2 regions of the Thermoanaerobacter sp. YS13 genome follow, and region 2 is predicted to be linked to the other one. Evidence: riboswitches for the same ligand, from Rfam matches in the RefSeq annotation. Region 2 holds a riboswitch; the other holds the start of a gene.
What was found. A riboswitch is a leader RNA that binds a small molecule or an ion and turns the genes downstream of it on or off. The one in region 2 is predicted to bind fluoride.
Positions count from the first base shown of each region.

Region 1: it holds a riboswitch for fluoride, as region 2 does, so the genes downstream of both, THYS13_RS14970 (DNA mismatch repair protein MutS) here and THYS13_RS05570 (DUF6062 family protein) in region 2, are expected to answer to the same signal.

Region 1 covers NZ_JOOI01000002.1:725,841-737,258, forward strand. Annotated here, with positions in the region: gene carB (carbamoyl-phosphate synthase (glutamine-hydrolyzing) large subunit) at 1-1,704, shown strand, start outside; gene THYS13_RS11330 (argininosuccinate synthase) at 1,718-2,950, shown strand; gene argH (argininosuccinate lyase) at 2,931-4,250, shown strand; gene THYS13_RS11340 (hypothetical protein) at 4,271-4,660, shown strand; gene THYS13_RS11345 (hypothetical protein) at 5,275-5,499, shown strand; gene THYS13_RS11350 (hypothetical protein) at 5,489-6,196, shown strand; gene THYS13_RS11355 (hypothetical protein) at 6,228-6,893, shown strand; gene THYS13_RS11360 (ClC family H(+)/Cl(-) exchange transporter) at 6,972-8,537, opposite strand; fluoride riboswitch at 8,783-8,856, shown strand; partial or broken gene THYS13_RS14970 (DNA mismatch repair protein MutS) at 8,926-10,454, shown strand; gene THYS13_RS11370 (DNA mismatch repair protein MutS) at 10,451-11,418, shown strand, end outside.
Region 2 covers NZ_JOOI01000001.1:1,078,596-1,090,013, reverse strand. Annotated here, with positions in the region: gene THYS13_RS05610 (APC family permease) at 1-958, shown strand, start outside; gene THYS13_RS05605 (hypothetical protein) at 973-1,734, shown strand; gene THYS13_RS05600 (metallophosphoesterase) at 1,747-2,697, shown strand; gene THYS13_RS05595 (inositol monophosphatase family protein) at 2,701-3,474, shown strand; gene THYS13_RS05590 (ATP-binding protein) at 3,968-5,293, shown strand; gene fsa (fructose-6-phosphate aldolase) at 5,413-6,063, shown strand; gene THYS13_RS05580 (ABC transporter substrate-binding protein) at 6,160-7,467, shown strand; gene THYS13_RS05575 (penicillin-binding protein 2) at 7,492-9,153, opposite strand; fluoride riboswitch at 9,369-9,428, shown strand; gene THYS13_RS05570 (DUF6062 family protein) at 9,481-10,137, shown strand; gene THYS13_RS05565 (hypothetical protein) at 10,130-10,459, shown strand; gene THYS13_RS05560 (HEAT repeat domain-containing protein) at 10,456-10,881, shown strand; gene THYS13_RS05555 (MFS transporter) at 10,871-11,418, shown strand, end outside.

The DNA.
Region 1 (11,418 bases), on a different contig from region 2:
GTGAGAGCATTAAGAAAAGAATATAGCATATATCCTTCTTATAAAATGGTAGATACTTGTGCAGCGGAATTTGAATCAGTTACACAATATATATATTCAACTTATGGCGAAGAAGACGAAGTTGAGATCCATGACATACCAAAAGTAATTGTAATAGGTTCTGGTCCTATAAGAATTGGTCAGGGAATTGAGTTTGATTACTGTTCTGTTAAAGCCTTGTGGGCTTTAAGAGAAGCTGGAATTAAATCTATCATAATAAACAACAACCCTGAAACTGTCAGCACAGACTTTGACACGGGAGACAGGTTGTACTTTGAGCCTATTACATTGGAGGATGTTTTAAACATATATGAAAAAGAAAAACCACTTGGTGTAATGGTAATGTTTGGCGGCCAGACAGCAATTAATCTTACAGAAGAGTTAGTTAAAAATGCAGTGAAAATAATAGGTACATCTCATGAAAGCATTGATATAAGTGAAGATAGAGAAAAATTCTCAAAACTTTTAAAAGTGCTAAACATTAATCAACCTAAAGGTGAATATGCATTAACAGTAGGAGATGCAAAAGATATAGCCTTAAAACTTGGTTTTCCACTTCTTGTAAGGCCATCCTATGTTATAGGCGGTCAGTCCATGGAAAAAGTTAACACACTTCAAGAGATAATCGACTATGTTTCAAATGCAACCCAAGTATCTCCCGGCAAACCTGTTTTGATAGATAAATATATAGATGGAAGAGAAGTAGAAGTTGATGCAGTTTCAGATGGCGAGTGTGTATTAATACCCGGAATAATGGAACACATAGAAAGAGCTGGAGTGCATTCAGGAGATAGTTTTTCAATATATCCTGCAAGAAGTTTGTCTGAACGGGAGATAAACACTATTATCGAATACACAGAAAAGATTTCAAAAGCTTTAAGTGTAAAGGGACTTATAAATATTCAATTTGCAGTAAAAGAAGGTACTGTATATGTGTTAGAAGTAAATCCTAGAGCTTCGCGTACGGTACCTATTATGAGCAAAGCAACAGGTGTACCTATGGTGAAACTGGCGGTAGAAGTGGCTTTAGGCAAAAAGCTAAAAGAGTTAGGTTATAAAGGCGGTTTATGGCCGCAGACCCCATATACGGTTGTAAAAGCTCCTGTATTTTCCATGGAAAAATTGACAGATGTTGAAGTTTCATTAAGTCCTGAAATGAAATCAACAGGAGAAATAATGGGTATAGATTTAACTTATGAAGGAGCACTTTACAAAGCTTTAGAAGGAGCAGGCCTTAAAATACCTAAAAAAGGGAAAATACTTCTTTCAATAGCGGAAAGAGATTTTCAAGAAGCGGTATCTTTAGTAGAAAAATTGCAGGGCTTAGGGTATGAAATATATGCCACATACAGGACGGGGAAGTATTTGAGTTTGATTGGTATTCATGTAAATATTATGTCTCTTGATCATGCAATAAAATTGCTGAAGGATGGATATTTTGACGCTGTAGTAAATACACCGACAAAAGGCAAAAAACCTGATAATACGGGATTTAAGTTAAGAAGAACAGCAGTAGAATACAGAATTCCTCTTTTTACATCTATAGATACTATAAAAGCGGCATTAAATGCTGTGTCAAAGGTAAATATGAATGGCTTGTCCATTTTATCTGTAAATGAATATCAAGAAATACAAAAGGATAATGTCAAAAATTTAGTTTTATAAGGAGTGTTTAAAAATGTTAAAAGGCGAAAAAGTGGTACTTGCTTATTCAGGAGGACTTGATACATCAGTAATTATACCATGGCTTAAAGAAAACTATGAATGTGAGATAATAGCGGCTTGTATTGATGTAGGACAGGGAGAAGAAATTAAATATATAAAAGACAAGGCTTTAGCGAGTGGTGCCAGCAAAGTATATATTGAAGACGTAAAAGAAGAATTTGTAAAAGATTATATATTTCCTACTTTAAAGGCTGGTGCTGTTTATGAAGGGAAATACCTTTTAGGCACTTCTATGGCGAGGCCTTTAATTGCCAAAAAACTTGTGGAAATTGCTCACAAAGAGGGTGCAAAGGCAATAGCTCATGGTGCAACAGGAAAAGGCAATGACCAGGTGAGATTTGAGGTATCAATACATGCTCTTGACCCTTCAATAAAAATCATAGCCCCGTGGAGGATATGGGATTTAAAATCAAGGGAAGATGAAATAGACTATGCAAAAAAGAAGGGGATACCGATCCCTGTTACTAAAGAAAAAATATATAGTGTAGACAATAACTTGTGGCATGTAAGCCATGAAGGAGGAGACCTTGAAGACCCATGGAATGAGCCTAAAAGTGACCTTTACGATATAATCACTCCACCTGATAAAGCCCCAGATAAGCCAGAATATGTGCTTATAGAATTTGAAAAGGGCATACCTGTGAAAGTAAACGGCAAAGCCTTAGAACCTGTCAAATTAATAGAAGAATTAAACGTAATTGCAGGAAAAAACGGCGTAGGGATAGCCGATCTTGTGGAAAATAGACTTGTAGGAATGAAGTCTCGCGGTGTTTATGAAACTCCTGCAGGGACATTGCTTTACACTGCTCATAAAGAACTTGAATATCTTGTGCTTGATAAGGAAACAATGAGGTTTAAGGATTTGGTTTCACAGAAATATGCAGACCTTGTTTACAACGGTTTGTGGTTTTCACCACTTAAAGTCGCGCTAGACGCTTTTGTAGAGGAAACGCAAAAAAATGTAACAGGTGTTGTAAGACTAAAGCTTTATAAAGGAAATGTCATAAACGCAGGAGTAAAATCTCCTTATTCTCTTTACAATGAAGAATTTGTGACTTTTGGTAAAGATGAAGTTTACAACCAAAAAGACGCAGAGGGATTTATAAACCTCTTTGGGCTTTCTTTAAAAATTAAGGCGTTGATGGAAATGGGAAGGAAGGATATGGATGAAGCTGTGGGGAGGTAGGTTTAAAAGCGAGACGGACAAACTACTGGAGGAGTTTAATTCCTCCATTTCTTTTGATATTAGGCTTTTAAAGCATGACATATTAGGATCAATTGCCCATGCAAAAGGACTTTATAAAGCTGGAGTGCTGACAGAAGATGAACTCAATTTAATAGAAAAAGGGTTAAAGGAAATTCTTGATGAAACCAATGTTGGAGAGATACAAAATGATGAAGATGTTCATTCTTATGTTGAAAGGCTTTTAACTGAGAAAATAGGCGATACAGGGCGCAAACTTCACACAGGAAGAAGCAGAAATGACCAAGTTGCGACAGATGAAAGGCTTTATTTAAGAGATGAGATAGACAAAATAAAAGAGGATTTAATAAAACTTATAGATACCTTAAATGAAATGGCTGGAACTTATAAAGAAGCGATTATGCCGGGATATACGCATCTGCAAAGGGCACAGCCTGTGACTTTTGGACATCATCTTCTTGCCTATGTTGAAATGTTTAAAAGAGATTTATCAAGGCTTGAGGATATGGTGAAAAGAGTCAACGTAATGCCTTTGGGCTCTGGTGCACTTGCGGGTACCACCTTCGATATCGATAGAAAATACGTGGCATCTCTTTTAGGGTTCGATGATATAACTTTAAACAGCATGGATGGTGTAAGCGATAGAGACTTTGTAATAGAATTTTTAAGCTTTGCCTCTATAACAATGATGCATTTAAGTAGGTTCTCAGAAGAATTAATTTTGTGGTCGACCAAAGAATTTGATTTTATTGAGATGGATGATAGATTTTCAACAGGAAGCAGTATGATGCCACAAAAGAAAAATCCCGATGCAGCAGAACTTATAAGGGGCAAAACCGGCAGGGTTTACGGCGATTTGATTACAATACTTACTGTGATGAAAGGACTTCCTCTTGCATATAACAAAGACATGCAGGAGGATAAAGAGGCTTTGTTTGACGGAATAGACACTTTAAAAATGTCTTTGAAAGTATTTACTGAGATGATAAAGACAATTAAAGTAAAGACTGACAACATGGAAAAGGCCGCAAAATATGGTTACATGAATGCTACAGATTTTGCAGACTATCTTGTAGAAAAAGGTATTCCCTTCAGAATTGCTCATGAAATTGCAGGCAAAGTAGTTTTATATGCAATAGAACGAAATTTAGCAATTGAAGATTTATCACTTGAAGAACTTAAAAAATTCAGCGATGTGATAGATAAAGATGTATATGAGGCGATAGATCTTAAAAACACATTAAAAAAGAAAAAGACAATAGGTTCACCGAATATATTGTAAAAAGCCTATGCGGAAGACTTGTGCATAGGCTTTTTACTGTATATTCAATAAAGTTTGATTTTCTATTCATATTTTTTTACACTGATTTTGGAACTAAGAATCTCAATATATATGGATCTGACAGTATTTTACCTGAAGAATATGTAGAGGAAGTGTTGTATAATGGAGTTAGGTACACTATTCATCATATAAAGAATAGTAAAGAAATTAGTTCAATATCAACTGTTGTTAAAAAAGATAACGAGGAATATTATGTAGATATAATTAAAGGATTTGTGCAGGAAGTGGAGTTTGAAGGTAAAAAAGTAGAAGGTATGCGATACAACTGGTTCTCTAAAGACAAAAGCTTGAAGTTTGTTGAAAATATTAATACTGGGTTATTGGTTGATAGAATATTTTGGCAAAAATAAATAAGCACAAACTCTCCTTCTGGCTATTTCCCTTTGGTATTAATTTATGCGTTCCCCTCTTTATGCCAACAAGTAAGCAATTTTGGGACAAGCTAATATCCTTAATTTTTTGCCATCTAAACTTGAGCTTACACAGATGCTTTAATTTACGGCATACTGGCGGTGAGTTTTCTAAATGGCATATCCCTTCCTTTAATGTTTAAATTTGGACATGGTTTTTCTGGAATTATGTACATTATTTTGATTTTTGGATTTTCTTATGGCATATCTTATGTTATAAGACTTTGCTTGGCTTTCTTTACTTCTTGTATGATTTCCAATCTTACACCTCCTATTTTGCGATGAGATGAGTCATCCAGATGACCTTCTCACTTTATAGATGATTGTGGAAAGAGTTTGGTTTTCGGATAAGATTATATCTTGTTGGATAAGTGGTTGTTTTTAGAAGGATACAAGTATACCTATGTACTTTATACTAAGGATACTAGGGAAGGAACAATTTACTCTGTAACCATTTTGTAACCAAAACTTAATAATTTTTTAATAAATTTTAACATTTAAAAAGTTATAATGAAATAAAAGAGGAAGATAGTATTGAAAGGAGATGAAAAGCATTGAAAAAAGTTCTTATAGTTTTATGGTTATTAATCATTTCCATTGCATTTTCTTCTTGTGGCATAAAGGCAAATACCAAAGTAAATGATGAGATAGATATAGATATAAACAAAGTTGTTTCACTTAAAGAAAAACAATTTCCTGTTGGTTTTGACCCTTATAAAAAGAAGGTATTGCTTGCGATATGGTTGAAGCATCAGATAATATGGGAATGTGGGAGATGACTGGAGAATATACATTAAAGATTTAAATACCCAAGATGTGAAAATGATTGCAAAAAGTAAATTTGGTGAAGATGATGTTTTAAATAATCAGTTTAGTGTTGAACCACATTTATCCAACAACGGAAAGCTTGTATGGTCAACTTATGAATCAGATGGAGATAATAAGTCAAGTTCAATATTTTTATATGATTTAAAAGAGAACAAACAGAAAATAATACAAACTTTAAAAGGGAATGATAATTATCATTTTAGTGGTCCTCACATATATGGAAATTATATAGTTTGGGATGAGTCAAAAATATCTGGACAAGAAGATATTGGCGGAGTGTATTTGTATAGTATTGCAGAAAATAAAACTTTAAAATTATCTGATCAAGGTGCTTTTTCAAATATATGGGGAGACAATGTTGTGTGGGTAGAAAAAAATAAGAAAGCCATACTTTACAATATTAAAAGTAAAAAAAAGATAGAAATTCCAACATATAGTAGTGAAGTGTGGGCTGTCTCCTTAAATAAAGACTATGTTACATGGTATAGTAATAACAGCAGCATGAAAGTTTATAATATTTTGAAAAATAACACTCAACTTATAAATATTCCAATTATAAGCGGACCAACAATTTACTATGACATTCTAACCTGGGTACAAAGTGAAGATGGTAAAGCGATACCTCAATTTTTATTGCTTTATAGATGAGTTTATTTTTAATAATAAGGGGGAAGACGATGTGAGAGTGAGAAATTTAATATTTGTCATTTTGGTCATCTTTTTAATCTTCCCTTTAATTTATATCATTGTTGAGATAAAAGGACCTGATAGAACAGATAGCAAAGAGGCGAATTCACTAAATCCCGAACAACAGAGAAATATTCAAGAGGACCAGGAAAAACTCTTAAAGTTCTTGTATGATAATAAAAAGCGAATACTGGGAAATAAAAAGAAATTTCTAATGGACATAGAATCAGTTCTTCCTGTAATTGAGGAAAAAGATATAAATAACTCTACGATGGAAACTGATTTGGATACCGCAAAATCGGAAAGACATAAGCACTATCAAATAATTAAAAAAGTTTTGAGGGAAGCCGATTATTACCATCTGACTGGGAAAATCAGGGATAACACGGTATACTCTTATTTGAGCGATAGAGTAAAAAAGGCCCTTTATAGCGATTATAAAGAAGAAGAGTATACCTATTATTACAAAGTGGAACCTGCTAATCCCGATGAAACTGTTCTCAGAGATAGAAAAGGATACTTTTACTATGTGCATGTTTTTACAGATTCTTACGAGGTCAACCCGGCGGACCCCTATGGAGATATTAAAAAATTGGTAATGCTTGTAGAGAAAATAAAAGGTAAATGGGTGATTACAGAGCTTCTGTACAATAATTAACAGAGTACAAAGGGGAGAGTTCTTCTTGTTTGAAAAATCAAACTATAAGAACTCTCCCCGTGTCTATTTAAGATTTGTTTACCTCTGTGTCATATTCAATAAAATTTCTCTAATTTCTGTAGCTTTATCTTCATCTGCAAGGACTACTAGATAATCGCCGGCTAGAATTTTCGTATTTCCCTTTGGTATTAATTCATGCGTTCCCCTCTTTATGCCAACAAGTAAGCAATTTTGGGGCAAGCTAATATCCTTTAATTTTTTGCCGTCTAAACTTGAGCCTACACAGACAGGCATTTCGAAAATCGTCTTTCTTTTTTTATTGGCAGTTATAGATTTTTGTTCTTTCTTTATCGGCAGACGTTCTAACAAAGATTCATAAATCGGCATATTTGAGAACAAATCTGATGAAAGATATGCCGCTATAGAAACAGTGCTTAGGGCTAACAAATGACTAAATGAACCGGTCATTTCAGTTACAAGCAAACTACCTGTTATCGGTGCCCTAACTATAGCAGCAAAATATCCTGCCATAGCAAATACAATAAAATTTTTGATATAAATAGGGTTTATGTGCATTATGTTAATTATGACAGTTCCATATATGTTGCCAATCAGTGAACCTATTATAAGGAGGGGCATAAAAATACCTCCTGGTACACCTGAGCCATAGCTTACCATCGTAAATAAAAATTTAACAATTAATAGCAAAATTAGAAATTTTAAACTAAAACTATTATTGCTTAATGTATCGACAAGACCCTCACCGCCCCCAAGTGCCATAGGTACCCATAGTCCAACTGCAACGGATATAATAAGAGGTATTATTGGCTTCATATGTGATTTTATTTTTAACATGTTGTATATATCTTGAGTCTTTAAAAGGGTTTTATTAAATACGATTCCACATAATCCAACGATAATTCCAAGTAAAATAAGATAAAGATAATTATTAAGCGGCATTACTGCTAGATTTTTCAGATTAAAAATAGGTTTGATTCCTAATAGTTCACCAGCTACAAAAGTTGATGTAAGTGATGAAACCATACTAGATACAAGTACCAATGGTGAGAAATTTTTATGCAGTTCTTCAAGAGCAAAAATAACTCCTGCAAGTGGTGCATTAAAAGCTGCTGCAAGCCCTGCACTAGCTCCGCATGTAAGAAGGTATTTTTCTTCAACTCTAAATCTACCAAACAACCTACTTATTCCTTGCCCGATTGAAGAACCAATTTGCACACATGGACCTTCGCGTCCTAAAGAAAGTCCTGCACCTATCGCTAAAATAGTACCTATGAGCTTTAGCAATAAAACTCGTAACCAATTAACTTTTATATAACCGATAATCATGCCTTCAACTTGAGGTATACCGCTACCGCTTATCATAGGTTCTTTTTTCACTATTATACCCAATAGTAAGCCTATTAGAGAAAGGAAAATTATCCAGCCAATTAACGGGTAAGGATTTGTATGAAGAATTTTGTATACACTTATTACAAGAATATTTGTTTTTTCAAGAATATATCTTAAAATAGCAATAATCATTCCAACAAAAAAACCTGTTATAATGCCTTCAACTATAATACGCTTGCGAAATTCTTCCCAATGTATTAAAGTATTGAATGTTATACTTTTACCTTTATTCAATAAAATCCCTCCCAAAACATAAAATGAATGAATATTTATTTTTCTCATATTATCATTATACTACGAAATAATGATATCAAGTATTTTATATTGTTGAGTTTACATATAGAATAATAAGAAGTATTACAAAATCTGGATATAAAACAATATAAAAATCTTTTTATTTTAAACAAATAAACATAAACATTATGCTTTGTAGCAAATTTCCATATAATTCTTGCAGGCTTCATAAAAAAGTGATATAATATTTAAAAAGGGATGAAGCCCCCTTTTGGAAAATCCGAACTGCTGATAAACAGCTGATGGCTTCTACGGTAAAAACGTAGGGGTTGTCAGCTTTTTTATATTAGTGCATTTGCCTACAACTTTGAAAGAGAGGTGCTTTCTTATGCCTTTTCATAGCATATTATTTCAAAAAAACGAAGATGGGGTAAAAAAAGAAACATTTGAAGCACCTGATTTTTTTGTTGACTTAAATCTTGATCAAATTGTAGATGTCATAACAAGAGGCAAAGAAGAATATAATTTAAAACCGTTTTTTTACACTCATTTAAACGATATTGATACTATCAAGTATCGCCATGAAATAATGCAAGACCTTGAAAATGAAGTTTTGCTTGAGGATATAAAATCATTTGCGGAAAAAATGCAAGAAATGCGCAAACACCTTGCTCAAGCAGACAAACTTTACTACAAATACCAGAAAGACAGATGGCTTTTGGATGCTGTAGAAATCTACTGCGATGCAATTACTGATTTAGTAGAAGACTTGTCTTCTGTAGAGTTAAAATCTCGTGGTTTTTTAGCATTTCGTCAATATTTGATGGATTATATCAATTCTGACCGTTTTCAGCTGCTACTGAGTGAAACGAAAAAACTTAAAGCTGATTTGTCTACAGTGAAATATTGCTTGTTAATAAAAGGTAACCGTGTGACAGTTCGTAAATATGAATCTGAAATTGATTACAGTACAGAAGTAGAAAAAACGTTTGAAAAATTCAAACAGGAAGCAGCAAAGGATTATAAAATCAAATTTTCTGATTGGCCAGATATGAACCATGTCGAAGCAAAAATATTGGATTTAGTAGCTCAGTTATATCCTGATATATTTTCTAATCTTGATAATTATTGTATGAAAAATAGTGATTATTTAGATGAGACAATAGCTACTTTTGATAGGGAAGTACAATTTTATATTGCTTATTTGGAATATATGGCACTATTCAAGCGCACTGGACTAAAATTTTGTTATCCACAAATAAATGTAAGGAAGTTTATAATTACGAAGGATTTGATTTAGCTCTGGCTTATAAACTCATCAACGAAAATTCGGTCGTTGTTTGTAATGATTTTTATTTAAAAGGTAAAGAGCGTATATTTGTAATTACCGGTCCGAACCAGGGAGGCAAAACAACATTTGCACGCACTTTTGGACAATTGCATTATTTGGCCAGTATAGGCTGCCCTGTTCCCGGAAGGGAAGCTCAACTCTTTCTTTTTGATAAACTATTTACACATTTTGAAAAGGAAGAAAATATTAAAGATCTTCGTGGAAAACTGGAAGATGAATTGTTTAGAATTTACAATATTCTTGCCCAGGCCACATCAAACAGTATTATAATAATGAATGAAATTTTCACATCTACCACAGCAAAAGACGCATTATTTTTAAGTAAGAAGATAATGGGAAAAATAATACAATTAGATGTGCTGTGCGTTTGGGTAACATTTATAGATGAATTAGCATTCTTAAGCGAAAAGATTGTAAGTATGGTCAGTACGATAGTTCCTGAGAATCCGGCACTGCGCACATATAAAATTGTTAGAAGACCGCCTGATGGGCTTTCATACGCTATATCAATTGCTGAAAAATACAGGCTAACGTATAACTGCTTAAAGGAGAGGATGAAATTATGAAAGTTTTACTTATGTATAGAGATCATGATTTTGACCTGGAACAAAAATTGTCCGCGGACGAAGAAGCATTGATACAAGATTTGGAATTAAACACTTTGTTCAATGCTATGTCCCGTGGTGATAATTTTTTATTTGAAGTGGCAAAAAAATATGTTTTATCCAGTGTGTATAGTAATCTGGATACAATATTATATCGCCAAGATGTTTTGAAGGATTCTCTAAAAAATTCTTCTATTGTTAGGAATATCTATGATATAGCGGTAGAAGCAATTGAAAACGAGAAAAAGTATTATTTTAGCATTTTCACCAGGTACCCTGCAGCTATACTTCATAGTTCAATGGATGTATTGCATATGTTTATTGGAATGCTGAAAAAACTAAAGAGTATTGCTGACCAACATGCCGATAAATTCGAATCAGAGGGTTTTAAAAGGTTTTTTGCAATGCTCAAAAAAGAACTTAATGATGAATATTTTGAAAATGTCCAAAATCATTTAAAAGAACTGGAATTTCGCGATGGAATTTTGATCAGTGCTGAGTTGGGTAAAGGCAACAAAGGTGTCAATTATATTCTTCGCAAACGGGAGGATAAAAAACAAAGTCTAATAGACAGGATTTTTTTAAAAAGACCGGATGCTTATACTTTTTATATAAGTGAGCGCGATGAAAGCGGTGCAAGAGCTTTATCTGACTTAAAAGACAGAGGAATCAACCTTGTGGCAAATGCCATTGCTCAGTCTGCTGATCATATTCTCAGTTTTTTTAACATATTGCGGACTGAATTGGCTTTTTACATTGGCTGTTTGAATTTATATGAGCAACTTGCCCAAATTGGAGAGCCGGTGTCTTTCCCTATTCCGGTAGTATCCAGTGAACGCAGGCATTCTTTTAAAGGATTATATGATGCTTGTTTGGCTTTGACAATGAAACAAAAAGTCGTCGGCAACGATTTAAATGCTGATAA
Region 2 (11,418 bases):
TAAGACAAATCCTACGCAGATTATCGAATTAGCTAAAAATTCTGGTTTTTCTGTACCAACAGGGCTTAATTGGGGAATGACTATATTAGCGATGTTATGGGCTTTTCAAAATCTAACAGGATTTCAATGGAGCGGTTATTTTGCCGGTGAACTTAAAAATGTAAGGCGAACAGTTGTGATTTCTGTATTAGGCGGATTAATTGTTGGAGCAATTTTATATGCTGCTGGGTCTTTCTTGGTATATAAAACAGTTGGATTTGAACTTTTTTCTAGTCTCTCATATATAGGAATAAATGCGCCGGACAAAATGCCTTCTAATGTAACGTATATACTTCCATCTCTAACGAAATTTTTTGCTTTACCGACAATAATTAAAGATTTAATCGCTTTAACATTTATGCTAAGTATAATTTGGTGGACTCCAGCTGGTTTTATGCTAGGTACACGTAATTTATTTGCTTGGGCATTTGACAACTTGGCACCAAGTTGGGTAGCAGACGTTCATTCTACTTTTCATACTCCTGTTAATGCCACTATAATAATGGGGATTTTTATTGAAATTCTTAACTTTTTAAATATATATGGAGGATTAAGCAATTATTTGATTAATATTATTGCTGTCATGGCTTTAGCTTTTGTTGTTGTTGGATTAGCAGCGGTGATATTCCCATATAAACGCAAAGATTTATATGATAATGCTCCCGAAGTTGTTAGAAGTAAGATCGGTGGTATTCCTGTTATGACTATTGCTGGATTAATAACAATGTTGAGTTGGTCGTTTGTGTTAATTGCTGCATTTTCAACTTCACAATTTGGTCTTAGTGTTACTCCTATAGCTATGATCGAGGCATTTTCTGTTCCAATCTTAGCATCAATATGGTATTTTATAGCAACCTCAATTCGTAAACGACAAGGTATCGATATAAGCAAAGTGTTTTCTGAAATACCACCAGAGTGATATGGAGTGATGTTATGAGTTATTCTGTAGAAGAACTTCTCAATCTTGCAATAGAATTAATAAAAGAGGCGGAACAGCGAGGAGCTACTCTCCGCCTCTTAGGAGGATTAGCGTTTTATTTTAATTCCCCTACTGCTAGGAAGTTGCCAGCATTTCAACGCCAATACAAAGATTTGGATTTTGCTGTGAATCCTAAAGGAGCACGCTATTTAACAGAAGTTTTTAAAAAATTAGGGTGGAAAGATGATCAATATTTTAATGCTCTTCATGGAGCCACACGTATGCTTTTTTACTTTGGAGAAAATCAAGAACTTCAAGCAGATATTTTTATTGGCGTATTCGAGCAATGTCATAAACTCAATTTTGAAAAAAGATTATCTTTATCCTCAACAACATTACCTATTTCAGATTTGCTACTCACTAAATTACAAATTCATCAGTTGAATAGGAAAGATATCCTAGATGTTATAATGCTTCTTTATGACCATGATTTTGGTCGTGTTACTCCAATAGAAAAAGATGATTTGGATTATATAGTTGAATTAACTAGTAATGATTGGGGTTGGTATACTACAATTTCGGATAATTTGAATATAATTGAATCTATGATTTCAGAATTTGTGGAAGATACTAATGATTTAAAGCGAATTCAATCTAATATCAAATGGATTTACAATGCTATCCAAGGAGCTCCAAAATCAATTAAATGGAAATTGCGTAATATTATAGGGCGGAGAATTCGTTGGTATGATGAACCAGAAGAAATAAAACGGTAAAGGAGGATGACTGTGCCATTCAAAATTTTTTTTACAACTGATATTCATGGTTCGGAACGTTGTTTTAGAAAATTTATAAATTCTGCAAAGTTTTATGATGCTCAGGTGCTAATCCTAGGTGGTGATATAACAGGTAAAGTAATTATTCCAATAATAAAAAATGCAAATAAAATGTATCGAGCTGTAATTTCTAATCGCCCTCGAGAAGTAGCTGAGGATGAATTGAACGTGCTAATTGAGGAAATTCGCTTTAATGGTTATTATCCGTATATAACAACTACAGAGGAGTTAGCTGAGATTGAGGCTGAGCCTAAAGGGAAAGAGAGACTTTTTAGATTAGCGATAAAAGAAAGTTTAGAAAAATGGTTTGCTTTAGCTGAAGAAAGATTGAAACCATTAAATATTAAAGTATATATTTCCCCGGGAAATGATGATGATTTTATTGTGGATGAGGTATTGAAGTCATCGGATTTTATTATAAATCCGGAAGAAAAAGTCGTTGAAATAGCACCTGGTGTTGAAATGCTTACATTTGGATTTGCTAATCCTACGCCGTGGAATAGCCCGCGGGAATTATCTGAAGAAGAGCTAGAAGAAAGATTGACTGTTCTAGCAGATAAAATGTCATATGAGGGAATTTCTATATACAATATTCATGTTCCTCCTTTTAATACCCCGATTGATCAAGCACCTAAATTGGATTCTAATCTTAAACCTGTTGTAGAAGCCGGGCAAATCGTGATGACAGGGGTAGGCAGTAAAGCTGTTAGGAATTTAATTATGAAATATCAGCCGACTCTTGGATTACATGGGCATGTGCATGAATCAGCAGGTATAGTCCGTTTAGGTAAAACTGTCTGCATAAACCCTGGAAGTGAATATAATGATGGAGTACTGCGAGGTGCATTAATAACAATTGATGAAAAAAAGAAAAAAATTTCATATCAATTGACGGTGGGATAAAAGATGAAAGATGAGAAAGAAATTGTAGTAGATATTATAAAAAAAGCAGGAGAGATTCTTCAAGATGGTTGGAATAAAAAAAATTTTAAAATTTATCGGAAAGGAACAATTAATTTAGTTACAGAAATAGATAAAAAAATTGAATTTCTTATAATACAACTTTTAAAACAATATTTCCCTGATTATGGTATTCTTACAGAAGAAAGCAAAGAAATTAACAGCAAAGCAAATGTGCGATGGATTATAGATCCCTTAGATGGTACTACTAATTATATAAAACAATATCCGTTTGTAGCTATATCAATTGCTTTAGAGAAAGAAGGAGAATTAATTTTGGGAGTTGTTTATAATCCGATTTTAAATGAAATGTTTATAGCTCAAAAAGGATGTGGTGCGACTTATAATGGGAAGCCAATTCATGTTTCTAAAATAAAAGAATTGGGATTGGCAGTTCTAGCATCGGGCTTTCCTTATGATGCGTGGCAAAATCCTGATAATAATGCTAAACAATGGAGGCAATTTCTTACTCGTAGTTTATCTCTTCGATGCGATGGATCAGCAGCTCTCGATCTTTGTAGAGTAGCTTGTGGACAATTGGATGGTTATTGGGAAAAGGGAATTAGCCCGTGGGATGTTGCAGCTGGTATTGTAATATTGCGCGAAGCAGGAGGAATAATTACTGATTATTTAGGTGAGGAAAATTTCTTTAAACGTGGAGAAGTTGTTGCTGCAAATCCTGTTCTCCACGCACAAATGTTGAAAGTTTTAAATAATTAGTGAAATTTTATTTTACTTTAGAATAAAAATCAGGGCTTTCAGGATATCTCTCAGTTTGTTGACAAAATTAAAAAATTTTTCAAAGGAGATATTTATCCTCGGTCTTGCAAAGTTTCCCGGCACTCAAGTAGGAGAGTTTGATAGTGCAAAAATAGAAAAAACAAGCATACTTACTTGAGTGCCGAGTCGCTTTGTAACAAATTACTCCTTATTTCAAAATATCTTCTTTAGGAAGGTTTGTTTACAATCTGAGAGCCTTCAGGATAAGGCTCTCTTTTTGTGTGTGCTAGGCACATGATAAATTTAAACAAGTAAGCTATTTACGGGTGTGAGTGGGTGCTTAATAAAATATTCTTTAACCTTTTACTCCATATGTAATGATGGGGGTATGACAACATAAATTTTAGAAAATATCTTTTTATGATATAATTTAATAAAATAATAAAGGGATAAAGTAGAAATTTTTCAAAGTACGGTATAGGAGATGATATAATTGGAAAGTAAAGAAAAATTAAGAAATATTTTAAATAGGTTAAATGAAATAGTGATTTATAGAAATATCATTAATCATGGTCTGGTAAGAAAAGCAATTAAAATTTTACAAGAGCTTTCGAAAGAAAAACCTTCTATTGAGTTTATTTATGCTGAATATAGCAGTTTTTACAAAGATATTACTGGATATGCTTTTAAAAGGAGAATTTATAAAAACATTTGGCCTACTTTTTTAGCAGAAGAAATTGCTTACGATGAAAACCCCTTTAGCCGTATTTCAGAAAAATATGGTTTTGATGCCGTAAGCAATTTAATGATTAAGGTTGTCGAAAAAGAAATAGGGATTTTAAAGGAATTTTGCTCTATAAACATAGCGGAAAGCGTAAATAATTCATTAAATACGGAATTGCCTGACTTTGAGAGGTATATTGATGGGAGCTTTTTCAAGTCAAAGATTAGTTTCACGGAAATTCTCAACACTAGTCACACATTAGAGGATTTATGGGAACTGAGAGAAGATAAATTTGCTGAATATCTGTCTGATTATTACCATTCAAACGGATGTGGCATTTTTGGAAAGTATAAAGCTTTTCGCTGGGTTACAGAAAATGGGTCAGGACAATTAAAAGGAATAGAAAATGTTGACCCTATAACCTTTGAGGATTTGATAGGATATGAAGAAGAACACAAAATAGTTATAGAAAATACAAAAGCTCTCTTAAAAGGTTTTCCTGCAAATAATGTGCTTTTATACGGCGATAAAGGTACTGGAAAGTCTTCTACTGTTAAGGCTTTGCTCAATGAATTTTACAAAGAAGGCTTGAGGCTTATTGAAATTAGCAAAAATGATGTAGGTGATTTGTCATACATAATTGATATAATTAAAGACAGAGGAATGAAATTTATATTGTTTTTTGACGATTTATCTTTTGATGAAAGTGAAGTGGAGTATAAAGAACTTAAGTCGATATTAGAAGGTGGAGTAGAGGTTTTACCTTCAAACGTGGTAATTTATGCGACGTCAAATAGAAGGCATATTGTCACAGAGAATATAGAGGACAACGAACTTCACAATACAGATGCGAGAGAAGAGAAACTTTCTTTAAGTGATAGATTTGGAATAACTGTTACATTTGTTTCACCCAGCCAAGAAGAGTATTTAAAAATTGTTAAAGGATTAGCTCAAAAGCACAACATAGAAATAGAATGGAATTTTTTAAAAGAAAAAGCATTGAAATGGGCTATATGGCATAATGGAAGGTCTCCAAGAAGTGCAAAGCAATTTATAGACCATTTAAGGTATGAATTATCTAAGAATACTGTTTGAGTTTTTGAAGCTTGTTTTACAAATAAAATAAAATTGCATAACTATAAAGCATGGCTTTTAATTTTTTAAAGTTAGATATATAATAAAGGTAAATAAATTGATAACGGAGGGATGAAGTGATGAAATTTTTTCTTGACACTGCAAATGTTGACGAAATAAGAGAAGCTAATGCATTAGGTGTAATAGCAGGTGTTACTACAAACCCATCTCTTATTGCTAAAGAAGGAAGAGATTTTATTGAGGTAGTAAAAGAAATTACTCAAATTGTAGATGGTCCTATAAGTGCAGAAGTTATAAGCGATGACCATGAGGGTATGATTAAGGAAGCAAGGGAATTGGCAAAGATACATAAAAATATAGTAATAAAAATTCCTATGACAGCTGAAGGCCTAAAAGCAGTAAATGTTCTTTCAAAAGAAGGGATTAAAACAAATGTGACGTTAATATTTACAGCAAATCAAGCATTACTTGCAGCTCGTGCAGGTGCGACATATGTAAGTCCTTTTGTAGGAAGGCTTGATGATATAAATACAGATGGGATGCAGATTATTGAGGATATTGTTACGATATTCAATAATTACGACATAGATACAGAAATAATAACTGCAAGTGTAAGACATCCTATACATGTTTTACAGGCAGCAAAACTAGGGGCACATATAGCGACAGTACCATATAAAGTGCTCATGCAGATGGTAAAACATCCGCTTACAGATGCGGGAATAGAAAGATTCAAAGAGGATTGGAGAAAAGCAGGACTTAAAATATAAATTGATAAAAAAGCAGGGTAGAATTAGGAAATCTATCCTGCTTTTTAAGTTATTTAAGAGTAATTTTGAGAATATAGATAGTAAGAGGTGGTTAATGTGAGAAAGCCTTTTACTATTTTGTTATATTTGTTAGTGATATTTTTTCTTATATATTGGCCTTACTATATGAATCTTTATGAAAAAGAACAAATACAAGAAAAAAATCAGGTAGAAGAGGAGTTTAAGGGGATAATAACTTTTTGGGATTTTCCTCATCCTTCAATTAAAGACCCGGGAGGACTTGAATTTATAAAAAAGAAAATAGAATTATTTCAGTACAAATACCCGGGTGTGGTAATAGATTTTGAGCCTCTTTCATACAAAGACGGATATGAAAAACTGATTAACTCTTCTAAAGATGGCTCTTTGCCAGATATTTTACCTGTTGGGGCAGATTTTTATTTTATTTCAAAGGATTATTTAAGTCCTATCAATAAATATGTAAATGAAGAGTTTAAGAAACAATACAAGGAAGGCGTTATTGATGCTATAAGTTATAAAGGCAATATTTATGGAATGCCTTTAGGAATGTATACTAATGTTCTTTTTTTAAATGTTGATATGTTTGCCGAAAAAGAAATTCAATTGCCTGAAAATGGGGAATGGAATTACGAAGAATTTGTTGATAGTATGACAAAACTCACTTACACTGAAGGAAAAAAGGATAAAAAATATTTTTATGGATTAGGTCTTTCTCTCGCGCCTGATAGCTATAATTTATGGGGGTTTTTACTTTTAGATGGTGCGAGGACTTTTGACAAAGAAAAGTATTCTTTTTTTGGCCCTCAAGCAGTTTCAGGGGTGCAAAAAGTTTTGGATTTATTCAATAAATACAAGGTGGTAAATCCTCTTTCACTTGAGGAAGACAGAGAAAAATTATGGCAAGACTTTATTACTACTAAAAACACTGCTGTATTAATAGAAGAAAGCTATAAAATAGCACAGCTTAAAAATTTACAATCAAAAGGAAAGCTGTTTGAGTTTGATGTAGCTATGTACCCTGAAGGTGAAAGTGGCATACCATTGACATTATCACCTAAAATATATGCCTATGGTATAAAGAAGGAAAAAGATGAAAAAAAGCTTAAGATGGAGTATAAATTTATAAAGTTTCTTACAGAAGACCAACAAAAGGTTATTGAATTAGGTTATGTACCAGTTAAAAAAGATAAAGTTACTGAAGATGACAAAATGAAAAGAATTGAATTAGCTACTAATTATACAAATATTATTCCACAATTTGGCGGATGGAGAAAAATAAACAACACAGTGATTACAAAAATAAAAGCAGGAATAGAGAATAACAAAAATGCCTTTGATATAACAGAGGAAATAAAAAACAGTGTAAGTCAATTTGTACACTAAAAATAACAGGTATTATTATTTTTTTTACTTTTTTACTGTGTCATAATACCTAAGAGTATCTCTTAATATTTCTTGTGCTATTGGCGCGGCTACTTCTCCTCCCATATGTCCATTTTGTGTTGGATTTTTAACAAGAACTAATACTGCAATTTTTGGGTTTTCAACTGGTGCAAATCCAGCAAATGATGCTACGTATTTTCCTGGAGCATAATTTTCTGTTGTACCTGTTTTTCCACCTACTGTATATCCAGGTACTTGTGCCGCTTGACCAGTACCCTCTGTTACTGTTTTTTCAAGTATATACTTCATTGTATCGGAAGTTTTTTTAGAGATAACTTGTCTAACTATTTGAGGCTTATATTCTTTAATTATTTTATCGCCGTTTTCGATGTATTTTACAATATGTGGGACCATAAGGTTTCCACCATTTATAACGGCAGAAAAAGCCGTAATCATTTGGATTGGAGTTACAGCGATTCCTTGTCCAAAGGACATAGTAGCGAGGTCGACAGGATATATCTTTGACTTTGGCAAAATCATTCCACTGGCTTCTCCAGGAAGCTCAATTCCTGTTGGAGTGCCGAAACCAAAAGCTTGTATGTATTTATAAAAGGCATCGACACCTAATCGTTCTACTACCTGCATAAAAACCGTGTCACTAGATTTTTCTATAGCTTCTTCGAAGTTTATCTTACCTAATTTTGTCCAGCTATTAATTCTACGTCCTGATACAATATAATAACCGGGGTCGTCAAATTGCTCATCAGGTGTAACTACCGCTGATTCTAAAGCAGCAGAAGCAGTAATTACTTTAAAGACGGAACCAGGCTCATAAATGCTAGAGACTGCCGGGTTTGACCAATAGTCTTGTGAGGATATTTTTTGAGGGTTATTAGGATCAAAATCAGGTATATTTGCCATTGCTAGGATTTCACCTGTTTTGGGATTCATGACTATTGCTGTTATACCATTTTCTGGTTTATATTTCTCATAAGCATTTTTTATAGCTTTTTCTGTATAACTTTGTATTACAGAATCAATTGTAAGGACAATATTATCACCATTTGTAGGTTTGTAAAGCTTGCTTGGGACTCCTATTTTTCTACCTTCTGCATCAACAAGAGAGATTTCACGACCAGGGATACCACTTAAGTATTTATCTAAAGAATATTCAAGACCATACAAACCGTTCCCATCAATTCCTACAAAACCCAATACTTGTGATAGCATTTTACCGTTGGGATAGTTTCTCATAAAAGTATCTTCTACATATATCCCTGGTATGTTAAGACTTTTTATTTTGTTTATATCTTCTAGAGAAATGGACCTACCAAGTACAGCCCATTCCGAGTTTTTATTTGAAAGAATTTTATAAAGTGAGTCCTTGTCCATATTTAAATATTTATAGAGTTCTTCTGAAACTTTTTGTGGATTTTTTATAAATTTAGGAGCCGCAAATACATCTCCTGCTGGAACATTACAGGCAAGGATATTCCCGTTTACATCATAAATATTGCCCCGTTGAGGCTTTAATATGATATCAGCAGTACTTTGCCTTTCGACTGCCATGGCAAGTTTTTCAGAGTTTATACCCTGTATCCATATAAGCCTTACGATAAGGGCGAAAAACATGATAGAAAGAAAGATAAATATGGTAAATGTTCGCTTTTTTACATATGATGTCAATTTTATCCTAACCCCTTTTTATAAAGATTTTGTTTATCCAATCTAATTATACCATAGATATTTTTGTGGTATAATTAGATAAAAAGATAAAAATAATTAAGATTTATTAAATGTTAAGCAAAAATTATAAATCCAAACCGAAAAACAGTTTTTAATATATAGCCTTTTCACTTGTGTTTTTGTTTAAAAAATGTATAATATATTATAGAGAAAAATTAAATAAGGGTGATGAAGCTCACCTTATTGCCGTGAAGGCTAATGGCTTCTACGCACTTTCGTAGAAGTCATTTTTGTTTATTTGACAAAAAAGAGAGGATGAGAATCTGCATGAAGTTAGAATTTATTCCATTGTATGAGGTTTTTGAAAAATATAAGGGAGGTTGTCCAATATGTAAGATTATAAAAGACGAAGAAAAAGCCTATTGTGAGCATTTGTTTGAAGATGAGGTTTTAAAAGACCCTGAAATGTATTTCAAAATAAGAGAGACAAGTTTTTGCCATTATCATTTGGAATTATTGAATAACTCATATGATAAATTAGGTTTGGCAATTGCATTAAAAGCAAATATCAGTTATAAATTGCAGCAGATTACAGACAAACGTAAGTCTTTAAAGAAAAAAAGAGGGAAAGAAACAAAAAACAAATGCCTTATTTGTGATTATTTAAGTGAAAGAGATAAATACCAGATGCATATATTGATAGATATCTTACATGCTGATAAAGATTTTGTTGAAAGGCACATTGAAGGCGTGTCTAGATTATGTTTCCACCACTTAAATATGCTTATGGAAACTGCAAAGGATGTTACACCACAAATTGAGAAAATATTTAAAATAAATGAAGCTGCAATTGAAAAAAATATTAATGACCTCGAATGGTTTATAACAAAATTTGATTATAGATTTCAGGATGAACCGTGGTATGACTCTAAGGATTCAATTGAAAGAGCATTGAAATTATTGAAGGGTGGTTATTATGATTAGGATTTCTTTTGAAATTACTGATGAAAGCTTTGAAGAAATCAAAGAGTTAGTTGCTGACTTTGAAAAAGATGGTTTTACAGAAGAAGACGCATATAGAGCTATTTTTGAAATGGGGATTAAAGCATATCAAATAGAAAGGGATAATCCTAATGAAGATGACTTAAGAAAACAGCTTATTTCTATGGCGTCTAAATACTCTGCAATGAAATTTAAAAATTTCCAGTTGATGCGTGACAACCAAACACTTGAAATAAGATTAAAAGGTTATGAGTCTGAAAATAGATATCTTAAAAAAACTTTAGGTATAAGGGTTGATGAATAATGAGATATATATGTCCTATGTGTTTTAAAATAGCTGAAATTGGAGAAGAAAAGTGCTCAAATTGCGGATATGATTTTAAAAATATATCAGATGATGATTACAGTGAAAAACTTATAAAAGCCATAAATCATCCGGATTATAATGTAGCTTATATGGCAGCAAAAATAATTGGAGAACTTAAAATAAAAAAAGCAGAAAAAGTATTGATAGAACATTTACGCAATAATGGGGGTAAAAAGGACCCATATATTGAACAGATTATTGTTTGGGCTCTTGGAGAGATTGGTGGAGAAGAGTCTCACAGGTTTCTTTTAGAAAACAAAGATAAATTCTCAGTTTTAACAAAAAATATCATTGAAAATTCTTTGGAGAAGATTAAAACAAGAGTGGCAAATAAGGAGGGTGAGTCAATTGGAAAATAAAGAAATAAAAAACAATGAGAATAATAACATTAAAGTCTTGGGGTGGGTTGCATTTTTTGGTGGATTAAGTCAGGATATGATTGTACCTATTTTACCTACTTTTTATACGCAGATTCTGGGACTGAGTAAAGAAATGGTAGGTTTAATAGAGGGAAGTGTCACTACAGTTGTAAGCCTTATGAGAATAATATCCGGAATAATTTCAGATAAGATTGGTAAAAGAAAATCGATTGTGTTTATTGGATATTTATTTTCCGCTGTTGGAAGAGTATTACTGCCATTGACGAATGGTGCTGCAATGGTTTTTTGGTTGAGACTGGTTGATGGTATTGGAAAAGGTACAAAAGATGCGCCGAGAGATGCACTTGTTGCAAAATCTTCTAAAATGAAAAATATGGGTTTTTCGTTTGGATTTCAAAGAATGCTTGATACATTAGGTTCCTTCCTTGGACCATTGATTACTGCCGGTTTAATGCTCTTGTTTGCCAAATATATAGATTCTATAAAGTACAGATTAATATTTTTGATTGCTGGGCT